2 regions of the Pantoea sp. XAF26B01_ASV70 genome follow, and region 2 is predicted to be linked to the other one. Evidence: predicted binding sites of a transcription regulator. Region 2 holds the regulator's gene; the other holds the start of a gene.
What was found. The regulator LexA, encoded in region 2, represses DNA repair genes until DNA is damaged. The targets are predictions, from matches to a motif close to TNCTGTATGTACATACAGNA.
Positions count from the first base shown of each region.

Region 1: ACX8ZY_RS11355 (metal-dependent hydrolase) is a predicted target of LexA. The motif match lies at 1,727-1,746, and genes of this name have one in related genera.

Region 1 covers NZ_CM137251.1:2,419,853-2,425,413, forward strand. The annotation lists gene kduI (5-dehydro-4-deoxy-D-glucuronate isomerase) at 14-850, shown strand; gene kduD (2-dehydro-3-deoxy-D-gluconate 5-dehydrogenase KduD) at 867-1,628, shown strand; gene ACX8ZY_RS11355 (metal-dependent hydrolase) at 1,769-2,359, shown strand; gene ACX8ZY_RS11360 (L-cystine transporter) at 2,511-3,902, shown strand; gene ACX8ZY_RS11365 (DUF6515 family protein) at 4,091-4,483, shown strand; gene osmE (osmotically-inducible lipoprotein OsmE) at 4,550-4,885, opposite strand; gene ACX8ZY_RS11375 (hypothetical protein) at 4,935-5,141, shown strand; gene ACX8ZY_RS11380 (multidrug effflux MFS transporter) at 5,188-5,561, shown strand, end outside.
Region 2 covers NZ_CM137251.1:3,896,555-3,902,115, reverse strand. The annotation lists gene plsB (glycerol-3-phosphate 1-O-acyltransferase PlsB) at 1-1,988, opposite strand, end outside; gene ACX8ZY_RS18450 (diacylglycerol kinase) at 2,117-2,485, shown strand; gene lexA (transcriptional repressor LexA) at 2,591-3,205, shown strand; gene dinF (MATE family efflux transporter DinF) at 3,306-4,628, shown strand; gene ACX8ZY_RS18435 (CsbD family protein) at 4,796-5,008, shown strand; gene zur (zinc uptake transcriptional repressor Zur) at 5,082-5,561, opposite strand, start outside.

The DNA of each region.
Region 1 (5,561 bases), 1.5 Mb from region 2:
AGAGAGGCCTGAGATGGACGTTCGTCAAAGCATTCACAGCGATCACGCTAAGCAACTCGACACTGAAGCACTGCGCCGCGAGTTCCTGATTGAGAAGATATTTACTGCCGATGATTACACCCTGACCTACAGCCATATCGACCGCATCATTATTGGCGGCGTCATGCCGGTGAATAATCCGGTCACTATCGGTGATGAGATGGGAAAACAGCTGGGCGTCGCTTATTTTCTTGAACGCCGCGAGCTGGGTATGATCAATATTGGCGGCCCGGGTCTGGTAGAAGTTGACGGTAAAGCGTGGGAAATCGGTCACGAAGAGGCACTTTACATCGGCAAAGGTGCGCGCAACCTGCTGTTCCGCAGCCTGAACCCGGCACAGCCGGCCAAATTCTATTACAACAGTGCGCCAGCACACAGCACCTTCCCGGACAAGAAGATCACGCTGCAGGAAGCGGCCACCGCGACGCTGGGTGATGCCGCGACCTCCAATCGCCGCACCATTAACAAATTTATCGTGCCGGATGTGTTGCCCACCTGCCAGCTCACCATGGGCTTAACCAAACTGGATGAAGGCAGCCTGTGGAACACCATGCCCTGCCACACCCACGAACGCCGCATGGAAGTCTATTTCTACTTCGATATGAGCGAAGAGTGCGCCGTCTTCCACATGATGGGGCAACCGCAGCAAACCCGCCATCTGCTGGTACACAACGAGCAGGCGGTGATCTCACCCAGCTGGTCAATTCACGCCGGTGTCGGCACCCAGCGTTACACCTTTATCTGGGGCATGGTGGGTGAGAATCAGGTCTTTGATGACATGGACCACGTCAAAATCAGTGAACTGCGCTGAGCAGAGGAGAAATACCATGGTACTGAGTACGTTTAACCTGGAAGGTAAAGTCGCGCTGGTGACCGGCTGTAATACCGGTTTAGGGCAAGGTATGGCGCTGGGTCTGGCCCAGGCGGGTTGTGATATCGTCGGCGTTAATCGTGATGGCCCGGATGATACCCAAAGTAAAGTGGAGGCGCTGGGTCGCCGGTTCTGGCCGGTACAGGCCGATCTGATGCAGACCAGCGTGGTGGCCTCAGTGGTTGAACAGGCGCTGGCCGCTGCCGGTAAAATTGACATTCTGGTCAACAATGCCGGCATTATCCGCCGTGAGGACGCACTGAATTTCAGCGAGCAGGACTGGGATGACGTGATGAATCTTAACAGCAAGAGCCTGTTTTTCCTGTCGCAGCAGGTTGCCCGTCAGTTTATCGCGCAGGGTAATGGCGGCAAGATCATCAATATCGCCTCCATGCTCTCCTTCCAGGGCGGTATCCGCGTGCCCTCTTATACGGCGTCGAAAAGTGCCGTGATGGGACTGACCCGTCTGATGGCGAACGAGTGGGCAAAACATGGCATTAACGTCAATGCCATCGCTCCCGGTTACATGGCCACCAACAATACGGAACAGCTTCGTAATGATGAGTCGCGCAGTGAAGAGATTCTGGGGCGTATTCCGGCAGGCCGCTGGGGCGTGCCGGATGACATGATGGGCCCGGTAGTCTTCCTGGCCTCTTCCGCGTCTGACTACGTGAATGGCTACACCCTGGCGGTGGATGGCGGCTGGCTGGCGCGTTAATCTTACTGGCGGACAGGGTTTCATCGCTGTCCGCCTTGTTAATAATATTCATGCTTCGTTACAGCGTCACATGTTCTCATTTACTGGATAAATCCCTATACTGGATGCATCGACAGTTTTCTTTGCAACCAGGTTCTATCATGACGGGCGAAGGCCACATCATTTTTGCCATTGCCAGCGCTATCTTTGCGAAGCGTGCTGAGCTGACACCAGTGCTGGCGCAGGCCGACTGGTGGCATCTTGTTCCCTCAGCGCTGCTGACATGTCTGTTGCCCGATATCGATCACCCTAAATCTCTGCTGGGACAGCGACTGCGCTGGCTCTCTCATCCTATTGCGCGCGCGTTCGGCCATCGCGGCTTTACCCACAGTTTGCTGGCGATAGCCGCCGGTTTATGGCTTTTTCAGATAAACCTGCCCCAGTCGTCGCCGATACCGCCTGATGTCCTGCAGGGTCTGACGCTGGGCTACCTTAGCCATATTGTGGCCGATATGCTGACGCCTGCCGGGGTTCCGCTGCTGTGGCCCTGCCGCTGGCGCTTCCGGCTGCCGATTCTGCGCAGTCAGAAAGGCAACCAGCTTGAACGGGCGTTGTGCCTGGGACTGGTGGGATATGCGCTCTGGTTTCCGGTGGGCATGCCATCTTTTGGTGCAAACGGCTGGCCGTCACAGCTGTTCGATACGCTACAAAATGGCGTCGGACGGTTGATTTCCAGTCATACTGCGCAATAAATCAGCACAAAACGCCTTTAAGTTATAAACCATGCCATTTGGATATAAGGCACCCTCTTCGCCTGCTGTTACCATTCCTGCTGTCTTAATTCGTGATTAACATTATGCGGCCTTTCCAGAGCGAAAGGCCGCATTACTCTGGAGTTTCAGTATGGACCTTCCTCTTACGCTTAATATCGTAGCCTTTGTGGTGCTGCTGGTATTGCTCTCTCGCTTCAGCCGTCAGAACTGGAGCCTGTCGAAGAAAGTGCTGACCGGTCTGGTAATCGGCGTACTGTTCGGCCTGGTTTTGCAGTTGATCTACGGCGAAAACAGCGCAGTGGTCAAAGAGTCTATCAGCTGGTTTAACATCGTCGGTAATGGCTATGTCCAGTTGCTGCAGATGGTCGTAATGCCGCTGGTGTTCGTTTCCATTCTGAGTGCGGTCGCCCGTCTGCATAACGCCTCGTCGCTGGGGAAAATCAGCGTACTGACGATTGGCGTACTGCTGTTTACCACCGCGATCTCGGCGCTGGTCGGCGTCTTTGTGACCGGCCTGTTTGGCCTGAGCGCAGAAGGTCTGGTTCAGGGCGTGCAGGAGACTGCGCGTCTCAGTGCGATTCAGAGCAACTATGTCGGCAAAGTGGCTGACCTGACCGTGCCGCAACTGGTGCTCTCCTTTATCCCGAAAAACCCGTTTGCCGATCTGACCGGAGCCAGTCCGACCTCGATTATCAGCGTCGTTATCTTCGCCGCCTTCCTGGGTGTAGCTGCACTGCAGTTGCTGAAAGATGATGAAGTTAAAGGTCAGCGCGTGCTGGTCGCGATCGATACGCTGCAGTCCTGGGTCATGAAGCTGGTGCGTTTAGTGATGAAGCTGACACCTTATGGTGTGCTGGCGCTGATGACCAAAGTGGTTGCCGGTTCTAACCTGCAGGACATCATCAAGCTGGGCAGCTTTGTGGTCGCCTCTTACCTCGGTCTGGCCATCATGTTTGGTGTCCACGCCCTGCTGCTGTCGGTAAATGGTATCAACCCGATGCGCTTCTTCCGTAAAGTGTGGCCGGTTATTACCTTCGCCTTTACCAGCCGCTCCAGCGCAGCCAGCATTCCGCTGAGCGTGGAAACCCAGACCCGTCGTCTTGGCGTGCCTGAGTCGATTGCCAGCTTCGCGGCCTCTTTTGGTGCCACTATCGGCCAGAACGGCTGTGCCGGTCTCTATCCAACCATGCTGGCAGTGATGGTTGCGCCAACCGTCGGGATCAACCCGTTTGACCCGCTGTGGATTGCGACGCTGGTCGGGATCGTGACGCTGAGCTCAGCAGGCGTTGCCGGTGTCGGCGGTGGTGCAACCTTCGCGGCGCTGATTGTCCTGCCTGCGATGGGCCTGCCGGTCACCCTGGTGGCGCTGCTGATCTCCATTGAGCCGCTGATCGATATGGGTCGTACAGCCCTGAACGTCAACGGTTCCATGACCGCCGGTTCTCTCACCAGTCGCTGGTTAGGTCTGACCGATAAGCGCGTCCTGGAAAGCGACGACAACGCCGAACTGGCGCACCGCTAATCTGCTTTGAACCTGGCGCGCCCGCGCCAGGTTATTCCCGCCCTTCTTCTCCATAATCCCCCCCATTAATGGCAACGCCGTTAAGAAAGCGTTAAGCATGGTAAACAGGCGAAAAATCGCCGCTTTAGTGCTTGTCTTTGCCCGATAAAAAGCGAATTCTGCAGCCAGTCTTATGAGGAGAACACCTGATGAAAAAGATAATCGCCTCGCTTCTGACGCTGACGCTTTTGACACCCGCTCTGGCTTTCGCTCATCCTGGCGACTGGGGCCCGCCGGGTGGATGGGATCGCCATGGCGGCCACGGGCCACACTGGGGCGGACCCGGACCGGTGCGCTTTTTGCCTGAAGCCGCAACCGCGGTGCTGATAGGCGGACTGACCTACTATCTGCTCAACGGCAATTATTATCAGCGTCACGGCGATGAGTATGTGGTGGCAGAGCCGCCTGCAGAGTCGCGGGTCAGCAGTGAAATGCGGGTACTCGACTTTAACGGCAAACGCTTCTATGTGCAGGCTGGCCACTTCTACCAGCGGCAGATAGATGGCGATTATGTTGAGGTGCCGCGTCCGGCAGGTTTGTAGTCAGTGCCACAACGAAAAACGGCCCGTCATAATGACGGGCCGTTTGCTATTCAGGGGTGCTAAGAGTTACTGCTGAACCTGCGGATCGGTGTCATATTCCGCACAGCTCTGGAAGCCGTAGTTCATGACACGGCCGGTGTCGTTATAGCTCACGAAGTAAGTCTGAGCTTTACCGTCGCGCTGACCCAGTACATAAGTCTGGCAGGTGCCGCGCGCGTGAACCATGGTGATTTCAGTCGAAGGCGTACCGGCGATCTGACGAACCTGATCACGGGTCATACCCTTTTTAACATCCTTTACCACTGGCTTAGTCACGTAGCTTTCCGCACGATCGTAAGTCGTACAACCAGACAGTGCAGCCAGTGTCAGCGCCGCAGCGATACATCCCATCACTTTATTCATCTTGTTGTTCCTCATTTATTGTCCATGTGGAAACAAGCCTGGAACATAAATGCTGATTTATCAAGTTTATGACGAACAATTAGTGGCCTGCCAAATGTCAGGATTTCGTAAAGAAGGCTGTTTTGCTGTCAACGCAGACGTATACTGCCCGGCAAAACAGGTACCCGATAGCGCCCCGTTTTCAGAGACCACACCGTCATCCGCGCAGTCGCAGATCGGCGTAAATGTCACGTTACCGGACGCTGTTTTTCACTGACTTACCCGCTTTCTGTTTACCCCATCGCTGACAATCCCGAGGATAAATGACCCCTGTACACTCCAATCGTCTGGTTTATGCCATTACGCTGGGCCTGCTGGCCGCACTGGGCCCGCTCTGCATCGACCTCTATTTGCCTGCACTGCCACAAATGGCCCAGGACCTGCACACTGAAACCGCTACCGCGCAGCTGAGTCTGACCGCTGGCCTGTTAGGTCTCGGCTTTGGCCAGCTGCTCTTTGGCCCGATGAGCGATAAGTTCGGCCGCCTGCGCCCGCTGACCCTGTCACTGGTGTTGCTATTTATCGCCTCGATGGGCTGTGCGCTGGCGCAGGATATTAACCAGCTGCTGCTGGCGCGGCTGTTCGAAGGGTTAGCAGGTGCGGGCGGTGCGGTGCTGTCACGGGCAATTGCACGCGA
Region 2 (5,561 bases):
AGCTCATCAGTCTGCCAGCGCAGGAACAGCTCACTCTTCAGCATCGGGTAGATCAGGCTCACCTGACGCAGCAGTTCTGCTTCGCTCAGCGTCTGATGCTGCTGAACAATGGCGGCAATCAGCGACGGCATCACCAGCATATGATGAATATTGTTGCGATAGTAGGTCATCAGCACCGCCTGCTCTCGCGGCAGAATGATGATGTCGCCAATGCTGTCCTTTTCACTCTCAAACTTATTCATACCCATGGCGTGATCCAGCAGCGCTTCCGCTGAGAGATCGGGTACGGTCGCATTTGGCGAGTAAGGCACGTTGCGCAGCAACTGGGTATAGCACTCCAGTTGTTCAATCAGCTGTTCACGGGTTAGTGAGCGCTGACGTGACGCCAGCAGGGCGGTGACACAGAGGTTCATGGCGTTAGCCGCGCCCGCTTCATTGATACGCACCATCAGGCTGGCAGCAATATCGTTGACGGTTGGGGTTAACCAGCTGGGACGCTGCGGCTCAATCGGATCGATGGCATCGCGCCATTCCGGCACCCGCTTATTGAGATAGTTGACCAGCGGCAGGGGTTCGCCAAAGTTCACGTAACCCTGACCGAGATTGCGCAGCTTGCGTAAGCCGCGCACCATCTGCATGAAGCCCTCTTTCTCTTTCGCCGCGCCGCGCAGTTCTTTAGCGTAAGTGCCCACTTCCATCACGTGCTCATAGCCGATGTAAATCGGCACCAGCGTGATGGGGCGATTTCCGCCGCGCAGCATCGCCTGCAGCGTCATGGCTAAGGTGCCGGTTTTAGGGTCCAGCAGGCGACCGGTTCGTGAACGGCCACCTTCGACAAAGTACTCAACCGAATAGCCGCGGGTGAATAGCTCGCCGAGATATTCGCGGAATACCGTGGCGTAGAGCTTGTTGCCTTTAAAGGTACGACGAATAAAGAAAGCGCCCAGGCGACGGAAAATCGGGCCGGCTGGCCAGAAGTTGAGATTGATCCCGGCTGCGATGTGCGGCGGCACCAGTCCCTGATGATAGAGCACATAGGAGAGCAGCAGATAATCCATGTGGCTGCGATGGCACGGCACATAGACAATCTCGTGGCCATCCTGCGCCAGCTGGCGGACTTTTTCGCCGCCATTGACGTTGATGCCCTGATAGAGCCGACTCCAGAGCCAGCCCATCACGCGGTCAGTTACGCGGATGGCTTCATAGGAGAAGTTTGCCGCAATCTCCTCCATCATTTCGACGGCGTTCTGCTGCGCTTTCTCATGGGAGATTTTTTTGCTGCGAGCTTCATCTTCTACTGCTTTTTCAATCGCTTTGGATTGCAGCAGACGAGTAAACAGATCCTGACGCGCCGGCAAGCGCGGGCCAATCGCCGCCAGCCGCTGGCGGGCAAAATGAATGCGCGCCACACGAGCCAGCTTCTGGGCGATCGACTGATCCGTACCGTGTTCAGTTGCCATGCGGCGCAGCGACACCGTCGGCGAGAAGCGGACAAAACTGTCGCGCCCGTGCCAGATCACCGCAAAAAACTTCTGCACCCCGTTCAGCACCCGCAGGTGTGGCGTTGCTTCGCCCTGGACTTCACGTCCTGGTGCGCGGCCAAACATCACCGTGACCGGCAGCATCTGAATATCCAGCTTAGGGTTATTGCGATGCAGGTCCAGGTAATCGTGAAAAATTTTCACGGATTCAACGCTGGGCACAAAATAGGGGAAGACGCGAGGGCCATTGTGGATAAAGACGTGGCGCGGCAGCAGAGAACCATCAATCTCCAGCGGAGTGAGCGGGTCGGGCAGATGATGCCGCAGACACTGTGCGCGTAAAGTCAGTAAGTCGGCCTTCGAATCGTAAGGCAAAACATACATAATAGGTCGGGTCGGATCCAGACCATGTTCAGACACGGGATCGGCCGGAATGGCCTTACTTTTTACCAAAAACGACAGTGGTAAATTAAGCAGTTTGTAATAGAGTTTACGCCAACCTGACATAGACAACATGAAGCCTCTTGTTAGCAAAGCGCCGCAAGCATACCAGAAAGCGCAGCGAAGATCTGTGGTGGTGCCAATTGCACGCAGCCCAGACATTGACGTCAATCCGATGAAAGGGTTCCCACATCATGGCAAATAATGCCACCGGACTTATCAGAATAGTAAAAGCTGCAGGTTACTCATGGCAGGGACTGCGTGCCGCCTGGCAACATGAAGCGGCGTTTCGGCAGGAAGCGCTGGCTGCGCTGGCCGCTATTGTTATTGCGTGCTGGCTGGATGTCGATGTGGTCTCCCGCATCCTCATGATTGGGGCGGTGGTGCTGGTGGTCATTGTTGAAATCCTCAATAGCGCCATTGAAGCAGTGGTCGACCGCATCGGTCAGGAGCATCATCCGCTGGCGGGCCGGGCAAAAGACATGGGCTCGGCGGCGGTGCTGATCAGCATCTTACTGGCACTCTTCGTCTGGATCGCGCTGCTCTGGACACATTTGCGATAAGCCTTCCATAACGCGTCTGAGGGCGCGTTTTCCCTGACAATCGGTTTCCATTTCACCAATACCTGTATATACTCACAGCGACTGTATAAACAACCAGGGGGCGGGATGAAAGCATTAACCAGCAGGCAGCAGCAGGTCTATGACCTGATTCGCGACCATATTTCTTCAACGGGCATGCCGCCTACGCGTGCCGAGATCGCCGCGCAGCTGGGCTTCCGTTCGCCGAACGCGGCAGAAGAGCATCTGAAAGCGCTGGCGCGCAAAGGCGTCATCGAGATCGTTTCCGGTGCATCGCGCGGCATTCGACTGTTAATGGAAGAAGAAGCCTCAGAAGGGCTACCGCTGATTGGCCGGGTTGCTGCCGGTGAGCCGATCATGGCGCAGGAACATATCGAAACCCACTACAAGGTCGATCCGGGCCTGTTTAAGCCGTCTGCTGACTTCCTGCTGCGCGTCAGCGGAATGTCGATGAAAGATATCGGGATTATGGATGGCGACCTGCTCGCGGTGCATAAAACCCAGGATGTGCGTAACGGCCAGGTTGTGGTTGCCCGCATTGATGATGAAGTCACCGTTAAGCGCTGGAAAAAGCAGGGTGCTATCGTGCATCTGCTGCCGGAAAACAGCGATTTTGACCCGATTGTTGTCGATACCCGTGCGCAGTCACTGACCATAGAAGGTCTGGCTGTTGGCGTGGTGCGCAACGGTGAGTGGCTCTGATTCTTCTGCCAGCGTGCATTCGCCTTCTCTGATGCTATTCTGTCTGCCCTAATTTTGTCGCTGCCTCTTTTGCGCAGCGACACTGAGCACGGAACGGCGAATGCGCTTTATTACGGCAACCGATAAAAATCTCTGGCGGCTTGCGCTGCCGATGATCCTTTCAAATATCACCGTTCCCTTACTTGGAGTGGTCGATACTGCAGTAATTGGTCATCTCGACAGCCCTGTCTATCTTGGCGGGGTTGCGGTCGGGACTACAGTGACCAGCTTCCTCTTTATGCTGCTGCTTTTCCTTCGAATGAGTACCACTGGCCTTACGGCGCAGGCATTTGGCGCGGGCGATAAAATGGCGCTGGCACGCGCGCTGACTCAGCCGCTGATCATTGCGCTGCTGGCGGGCGTACTGTTCATCGCTTTGCGTTATCCGATTATTCAGCTGTCGACCCATCTGGTTGGCGGCAATCCCGATGTACTCGAACAGGCGGCACTGTTTATTCAGATTCGCTGGCTCAGTGCGCCTGCCACGCTGGCAAACCTGGTCATTCTGGGCTGGCTGCTGGGCGTGCAGTATGCACGCGCGCCGGTGATCCTGCTGGTGGTGGGCAACCTGGTTAACATCGTGCTCGATCTCTGGCTGGTGATGGGGCTGCACTGGGGTGTCGCGGGGGCGGCAACCGCCACGGCGCTGGCGGAATACATTACGCTGGGTGTCGGCAGCATCATGGTCTGGCGGGTGTTAAAACTGCGCGGAATTACGCTTAGCCTGCTGAAGCAGAGCTGGCGCGGTGACAGCGGCCGGCTGCTGCGACTGAACCGGGATATCATGCTGCGCTCTCTGATGCTGCAGCTCTGTTTCGCCTCGCTGACCGTACTGGGTGCCCGGCTGGGTCCGGATGTGGTGGCGGTTAACGCAGTATTACTGATGTTCATCACTTTTACGGCTTACGCGCTGGATGGCTTTGCCTATGCGGTTGAAGCTTTTGCGGGTGAGGCGCATGGTGCAAAAGATGGCAGCAAACTCCTGCGCGTCTGGCACTCTGCCTGTCGGCAGGCGGTGGTGGTGGCGCTGTTCTTCTCGCTGATCTATGCCATTTTTGGCCCGCAAATCGTTACCCTGCTGACCTCTCTTCAGTCACTCCAGCAGACAGCGGACCGCTATCTGGTCTGGCAGATGATTATGCCGCTGATCGGTGTCTGGTGTTATCTGCTGGATGGCATGTTCATCGGGGCGACGCGCGGGCGCGAGATGCGTAACAGCATGGTAGTTGCCGCAGCCGGCTATTTTCTGACGCTGCTTAGCGTACCGGTGCTGGGTAACCATGGTCTTTGGCTGGCAGTCACGGTTTTCCTGGCGCTGCGAGGCCTGTCGCTGTGGCTCATCTGGCGTAAGCACTGGCGTCAGAACAGCTGGTTTGATGCCTGAGTCAGCCGTGGCTGCACGCAAGCCGATACGGATTATTCTGTATTATTCCACGGTTAAGAAATTGGCTACTACAATTAACTCTATGCAGCGCAGTTAACCAGCGCTTTGTATCGTTATTTTGTTAAGTAGCAAGATAATCATTAAAACCCGAGGATTGGAGGTCTGCCATGAATAAAGACGAAGCAAGCGGCAACTGGAAGCAGTTCAAAGGCAAAATGAAAGAGAAATGGGGCAAGCTGACCGACGATGATATGCAGGTTATCGAAGGTAAACGCGATCAGCTGGTCGGTAAAATCCAGGAGCGTTACGGCTCTACCAAAGATGAAGCCGAGCGCGAAGTAAGCGACTGGGAAGGTCAGAACAAAGATCACCGCTGGTAATCAGACAATAGCTTGATAATCAGCTGAATGTGTTCCGGTGGGCCCTCACCGGAACCGCACAAGGATGTGCCGATTACCCGCGTTTCCCCCGCTTTTTACCCTCATCCTGATGGTCATGCTCGCAGCTTTCATGGTGCGTACAGGCTTCAACCGCAGCACAATTTTCACATAAACCATGCGCTTCAATCACGCTATGGCGTAATGCAAACTGCGCTTCACCTGCCAGACCAGCAATAATCTTCTCTACGCCCTGCGCCTGCTTCTCTGTAACGGCGGCACAGCGGTCACAGACCAGCATCACCGATGTATGTGCTGGTGCCTCAAAATGGTGACACATGACGTAGCTGTTGTTGGATTCCACCCGATGAATGAAACCCTGCTCCAGCAGGAAATCGAGCGCCCGGTAAACCGTGGGTGGCTTGGCCTGTGGCTCGCTGACCCGGAGTTGATCCAGCAGATCGTAGGCGCTGATCGAGCCAGGCTGCTCGGCCATCAGGCGCAACACTTCAGCACGCTGCGAAGTCAGACGCACACCGCGCTGCAGGCACATCTT